Regions from separate parts of the Vreelandella sp. GE22 genome, predicted to be linked through region 1. Evidence: predicted binding sites of a transcription regulator. Region 1 holds the regulator's gene; each other region holds the start of a gene.
The links. The regulator FNR, encoded in region 1, switches genes on or off when oxygen is low (the NO sensors DNR and NnrR bind a similar motif). The targets are predictions, from matches to a motif close to TTGATNTANATCAA.

Region 1 (2,273 bases):
TCGTGGCCGAGGCCCCGGCTCCGGCAAGCTCAATCGAGCCAAGCGATGTGAAACAAAAGCGCGAATTCAATAAGTTGCAGAAAAGACTTCGCCGCGAGGTCGGCAACGCCATTCTCGATTATCAGATGATCGAAGAGGGCGACCGGGTGATGGTGTGCCTCTCCGGGGGCAAGGACAGCTATACCATGCTCGAGATCCTGCGCAATCTGCAGCGCAACGCCCCGGTCAATTTTTCGCTGGTGGCGGTGAATCTCGACCAGAAACAGCCCGGCTTCCCCGAGCACGTGCTGCCGCGCTACCTCGACAAGCTGGACGTCGAGTACCATATTCTCGAGCGTGATACCTACTCGGTGGTGAAGGAGAAAACCCCGGAGGGCAAGACGACCTGCGCGCTTTGCTCGCGGCTACGCCGTGGCTCGCTCTACGGGTTTGCCGAAGAGATCGGCGCCAACAAGGTGGCGCTTGGTCACCACCGGGAAGATATTCTCGAAACCCTTTTCTTGAACATGTTCTTCGGCGGCACGCTCAAGGCCATGCCGCCCAAGCTTTTGTCCGATGATGGCAGGAATATCGTGATTCGCCCGCTGGCCTACTGCAAGGAGGCGGATATCGCCGAGTTCTCGCGGCTAATGGAATTTCCCATTATTCCCTGCAACCTGTGCGGCTCGCAGCCCAACATGCAGCGTCAGAACGTCAAGGCGATGCTTGCCGAGTGGGATAAAAAGTACCCGGGCCGGCTCGAAAGCATGTTCAAAGCGGTGACCAACGTCGCCCCTTCGCAGTTGGCCGACCAGGCGCTGTTCGACTTCCAGGGCCTGGAAGCCAAACAGGCGGAAATGAAGGCCGGGCGTATTCAGGCGCTCAATGTGGGCTAAAGGCGGGTTAGGCGGACACTTCTTCGTCGGCCAGGGTGGTCAAGCGCGCCATATCGAGAATGTTCACCTCGCGTCCGGAAACGGCGACCACCTGCTGCTGCTGAAGCCGGCTTAAAATCCGGCTGACCGTCTCGACGGCCAACCCCAGGTAGTTGCCGATATCGGCCCGCGCCATGGAGAGGCGGAAGCTATAGGGCGAGTAGCCGCGGCGGCGGAAACGATCAGAGAGCGTGGTGAGAAACGTCGCCAGGCGCTGGTCGGCGGTCTTGCGCGATAAAAGGCGCATCATCCGGCGGTCGTCGCGAAGCTCTTTGCTCATGCTGCGATAGAGTTGGCCGCGCAGCTCGGGCAGCTCTTCGGAGAGCTTGTCCAGGTGCTGGAACGGAATCTCACATACCGTGGTGGTTTCGAGCGCAATGGCGCTGCCCGGGTACAATTCCTCATCGATACCGTCGAGGCCGACCAGCTCGCTTGGTAAATAGAAGTTAGTGAGCTGGTCGTCGCCATTGCCTTCGCTGGTTACCTGCTTGAGACTTCCCGAACGGACCGCGTAGACGCTGGAGAAGCGCTCGCCTTGATGAAACAGCGCCTCGCCCTTTTTGAGCGGCGCGCGGCGGCGGATGATGGCGTCGAACTGGCTGACGTCCTCGAGCTGCAGCGCTAGCGGTAAACAGAGCGAACTCAAGCTGCAGGTTTGGCAGCGCGGCGCCTGTAGCATCGAGCGGCGTTGGCTGGCAGTGATGGACATCACCTTCTCCTCGTATGGCCGGGTACTTAGCATCTTATAAGATTCTTGAATAACGTGCGGCGAACTGCTCTGTCAAGTAAGTATCGAAGGCCATGGCCAAGTGGCGGATCAGTAGCCGACCGATCGGCGTAACGTTCAATACCAGGTCCTGGCGCGTCACCAGCCCGTCACGTTCGGCCTGGCGCAGGTTATCCAGCGCTTGGGCGAAGTACGTTTCGGCATCGATCCCGAAACGGGTGCCAATGGCCGCCAGGTCCAGGTGCATATCGCACATTAGCCGCTCGATCACCTCGCGGCGAATGAGGTCGTCCGGGGTCAGGCGCACGCCTTTACAGGTGGCCAGTTTACCCTGATCCAGCGCCTTTGCGTAGTCATCCAGGGTGACCGGGTTCTGCGCGTAGACGTCGTCGACCCGGGAAATCGCCGACACCCCCAAACCGATCAAATCGCACTGCGCGTGGCTTGAGTACCCCTGGAAGTTACGCTGGAGCGTGCCGTTTTGCTGGGCGAGCGTCAGGCTATCATCGGCGCGGGCGAAGTGGTCCATGCCGATATGCACATAGCCCGCTTGGCCTAACATTTCGATACTCATGCGCAAAATGGCGAGCTTTTCATCGGCGCCGGGCAAGTCGGCTTCGAGAATACGCCGC
Region 2 (2,273 bases), 160 kb from region 1:
TGGCTTGGCATAAACACCTCAACATCAGTCTATCGTCGCGTAGACCATTACTTATCCAATAGCGCGAGAGAAGCCCGCAAATGAAGGCGCCTCCCTTGCAAGGCATGCCCGTTTTTAGAGCGACTTGGCATTCTCGACCAGCTTTTTGAGCTGACTTACCTGCTCATCGTTAGGCATGGTCAAAGGCGCTCTGACGTTACCCGCCGGGTAGCCTACGATGCCGGCGCCGGCCTTGATCAGGCTGACGGCATAACCCGGTGTGGTATCTCGCAGCGTGACAAAGGGAATGAAAAACTCACGCGTCGCCTTACTGATAAAGTCGCTGTCACCTTGACGCAGCGCCTTGTAAAACTTGACGGCCATGTCGGGTACAAAATTGAAGACCGCAGAGGAGTAGGTGCTCACACCAATGGCCAAGTAAGCTTCCGCGATGATCTCGGCGGTAGGTACGCCCCCGACATAGGCCAGGCGATCACCGATCGTCTTGATCGTGATATTGAGCGACTGCATATCGCCCTTGCCATCTTTCAAACCCACCAGGTTGTCACACTGCTCTGCCAACGACTTGACGGCATTGACGTTCAGATAGCCATTGGCGCGGTTGTAGTAGATAACGCCCAGGTCGGTCGAATTACAAACGCTGGCCGCGTAATCGACGATGCCCTCTTGTGAGCACTCCGTCAGGTACGGAGGCATCAATAGAATACCGTCGGCACCGGCGTCCTGAGCGACCTTTGCATGCTGGCGAGCAAGCTCGGCGCTCTGACCGGCACTGGCGATGATGGGAACATGGCCACCGATGGTTTCCACCGCCACTTCGACGACCCGACGGTACTCATCAAGCGTCAAGTTGAAAAACTCACCGGTACCGCCCGCAACAAAAAGCGCAGAAACCTCATACTCTTTCAGCCATAACAGCCGCTTACGATAGCTTTCGACATCAAACTTACCATCGGAGTCGAAGTCCGTAATAGGAAATGACAATAGGCCATCAGTGACAGAAGCCTTGAGCGATTCTTTAGAAAAATTCATTGCGAGTCCCTTTTTGTTTATGCGGTAAGCCACCATAGCCGGCGGTGATTGGATTGACGCTCATCACCTGTGTATCGCCTATTGAGGCAACTGCGTTCAGCCATGAGGCCATATTGTCATACATCATACAAGCATTCTTCTAGACTTTAGGCTAAGGGTTAACCGTCAACCTATATCGCCTTACGGCTTGCTTCTCATCTAACGTCTTACTATCAGAAATGCCATTCAGTGCAGGCTGATTATTTAAATGATTTATTTAGCACCTTCTTCGACAGGCATTTTCTTTTTCTTTACCGCTGAGTATATCGACCAGCATATAAAGGCGGCTATCAGAGCAAAGAACGTGGCGCTAACGGGCCTTTCCAAAAAGACCATCAAGTCTCCACGGCTGAGCAGCATGGCACGGCGAAAGTTCTCTTCCATCATGGGCCCAAGAATGAAGCCTAATAATAAAGGCGCAGGTTCGAAGCCCAGTAACAAGAAAACACACCCAAGCACGCCAAACAGTGCGACCAGCATGATGTCCATGTCGGAGTAGTTGATGCTGTACACGCCAATGACGATAAACAGGATGATGGCAGGATATAAAATGGGATAAGGGATTTTTAAAAGCCTTACCCATAGCCCCACCATGGGAATATTGAGAATCAAAAGAAGCACGTTGCCAATCAGAAAACTGATAACCAGCCCCCAGAAAAGATCCGGGCTATCGGAAATCACGTTAGGCCCAGGCGTAATACCGTGTATTAAAAGAGCACCAAGCATGAGTGCCATCACCGCGTCACCGGGTATCCCCAGCGTAAGGGTAGGAATAAACGCCGATTGAGCCGCTGCGTTATTGGCACTTTCAGGGGCGGTAATCCCTTCGATTGCCCCCTTGCCAAACTTTTCCGGGTTTTTCGAAATCCTTTTTTCCAACGCGTAGGCAATGAACGAGCCGATGGAGGTACCCGTGCCGGGTAGTATCCCGATCCCTGTTCCGATACCCGTTCCTCGCAACATGGGGAAAATGCTTTCCTTCATATCGCACCGGGTTGGCAAGAGTGACCGAAAGGTAATCTTTTCATCGTTTTTGACCTGAACCACCTTACCTACGTTGGCAATCACCTCGGTCACCCCGAAAATACCCATGGCGATCGCGACGATGTTGAGCCCGTCATAAAGGAACGTTAAACCGAAGGTATAGCGCTGAATACCCGTACTCACATCGGTACCGACAACACCCAGGATCAACCCGAACA
Region 3 (2,273 bases), 280 kb from region 1:
TGGTGCCGCCGCTGCGCGCGGTGTTGGATGGGGTAAACGGCGCCAGAATCGCATCCGCGATCATGACCGCGTAACCCAGCGTTAGGGTGCGCTTGCCCATGGATTTCACCAGCCAAAGCGAGATGCGCCGCCCCAGGCCGGTTTTCTCATAGCCAAGGGCAAACATGAAGGCGCCAAAAATCAGCCAAACGGTCGAGTTGGTGAAGCCCGAGACCGCCCAGGCGAAGGCCTGGTTGGCGGCATTGAAGCCTTCCACTGCCAGCTGCTCCGGCGAAAACAGTACCCATTGCGAGAGCAGCGCAGCCAGCGTCACCCCGAGTAGGCCAACGACTGCACCGGGCAGGGGCTCGAGTATCAGCCCGACCACACAGCCCAGAAAAATGGCAAAAAAGTACCACGCATGCGGTGCCAGCCCCGATGGCGCGGGTATCAAGGCAACGACGATGGCGACGAAAAGGGGTGCTAACAACTTCCATAACGGCACGGGTTGAGCACGACTGGTCATGTTGCCCTCTCTTATGGCGGGTCAGGTCAGAAAATTACCCGTAAATCACTTACGGGAGGAAAAAGTGGGGGTGAGTGGCCTCCTCATACGCTGCCTGAAAGACGCTGGCGCAACGTCACGGTGGGTGGAGATATGACTGTAATACGTGCGCCTAAGGCCTTTGATTGACGTGTGTCAATAGTTCTTTGGATTAAGGCGCGATCCATACTTTGATGTGCCGGGGTATGGTAATTTCAAACCAGAAAAGAGTGCCGTAGAGCGCTTTATCGGTAAGCTCTTAACCTGGCCAGCGGAGGGGGGTGCCATGCGTCAGCAGGATTTCGATATTGTCATCGTAGGGGGAGGCGGTGCGGGGTTGCGCGCCGCGATTGGCGCGGCCGAGGCCGCCAAAGAGCAGGGTACCTCGCAGCGTATTGCAATGCTCTCCAAGGTCTATCCCATGCGCTCGCATACCGTAGCCGCCGAAGGTGGCGCGGCGGCGGTTACCAGCAGCGACGACACCCACCAAGCTCACTTCGATGACACCGTCTCCGGCGGCGACTGGCTGGTCGAGCAGGGCGTGGTGGATTACTTCGTTCATCATGCCTATCAGGAGCTGGTGCAGATGGAGCGCTGGGGCTGCCCCTGGAGTCGTAAAGACGACGGCCAGGTGCAGGTGCGCCGTTTTGGCGGCATGAAAACCGCCCGCACCTGGTTTGCCGCGGATAAAACCGGCTTTCACATGCTGCACACGCTCTTTCAGACCTCGCTCAAATACCCGGAGATCGAGCGCTTCGATGAGTATTTCGTGCTCGACCTGGCCGTTCACGAAGGCGCGGTCATCGGCGTCATTGCGCTGCAGATCGCGACCGGCGAGCTGACGCTGCTGCGCGCCAAGGCGGTGGTGTTGGCCACCGGCGGCGCCGGGCGCCTGTTTCGCTTCAATACCAATGCAGGCATCGTCACCGGCGACGGCATGGCGATGGCCTACCGCCACGGCGTAGCGCTGCGCGATATGGAGTTCGTGCAGTATCACCCTACCGGGTTGCCCGGTTCCGGCATTCTGATTACCGAAGCGTGCCGCGGCGAAGGCGGAATTCTGCTCAATAAGGACGGCTACCGTTACTTGCAGGATTACGGCCTGGGCCCGGAAACGCCGCTGGGCCAACCGGAAAACAAGTACATGGAGCTGGGCCCGCGGGACAAGCTCTCCCAGGCGTTTTGGCAGGAGCAGCAGGCCGGGCGCACCGGCAAATTCGGCGACAGCGACGTGGTGTATCTCGACCTTCGCCACCTGGGTGAGAAAACCATCCTCGAGCGCCTGCCGTTCATCTGCGAGCTGGCCAAATCCTATATCAACGTCGACCCGGTGAAGGAACCTATCCCCATTCGCCCCGCCGTTCACTACACCATGGGCGGGATCGAGACCAACCCACAGTGCGAAACCTCGATCACTGGGCTCTACGCCGCCGGGGAGTGTGCCTCGGTGGGCTTGCACGGCGCCAATCGTTTGGGCTCCAACTCACTCACCGAACTGCTGGTGTTTGGCCGCCTGGCCGGTGAACAGGCAAGCCGGCGTGCGGCACACACCGAGTGGGCCGATAGCGCTCTTCTACACGCCCAGGCCGAGCGCCAACAGGCCACGCTTGCGCGCCTTTGCGATGGCGGCGGCAGCGGCGAGAACTGGGTGGATCTCAAACATGCCATGGTGCAGGCCATGGAAAGCGGCTGTGGTATCTACCGCACCGAGGAGAGCATGGCCCAGGCGTTGGCACAAATTCGAAAACTG

Region 2: kdgD (5-dehydro-4-deoxyglucarate dehydratase) is a predicted target of FNR. The motif match lies at 1,146-1,159, and genes of this name have one in related genera.
Region 3: frdA (fumarate reductase (quinol) flavoprotein subunit) is a predicted target of FNR. The motif match lies at 670-683, and genes of this name have one in related genera.

The regions. Positions count from the first base shown of each region.
Region 1 is NZ_OZ309110.1:652,322-654,594, forward strand. Features, by position in the region: gene ttcA (tRNA 2-thiocytidine(32) synthetase TtcA) at 1-875, shown strand, start outside; gene fnr (fumarate/nitrate reduction transcriptional regulator Fnr) at 883-1,623, opposite strand; gene hemN (oxygen-independent coproporphyrinogen III oxidase) at 1,658-2,273, opposite strand, start outside.
Region 2 is NZ_OZ309110.1:812,484-814,756, reverse strand. Features, by position in the region: gene ACWHRL_RS03895 (enolase C-terminal domain-like protein) at 1-11, opposite strand, end outside; gene kdgD (5-dehydro-4-deoxyglucarate dehydratase) at 115-1,032, opposite strand; gene ACWHRL_RS03885 (tripartite tricarboxylate transporter permease) at 1,285-2,273, opposite strand, start outside.
Region 3 is NZ_OZ309110.1:367,668-369,940, forward strand. Features, by position in the region: gene ACWHRL_RS01850 (anion permease) at 1-505, opposite strand, end outside; gene frdA (fumarate reductase (quinol) flavoprotein subunit) at 810-2,273, shown strand, end outside.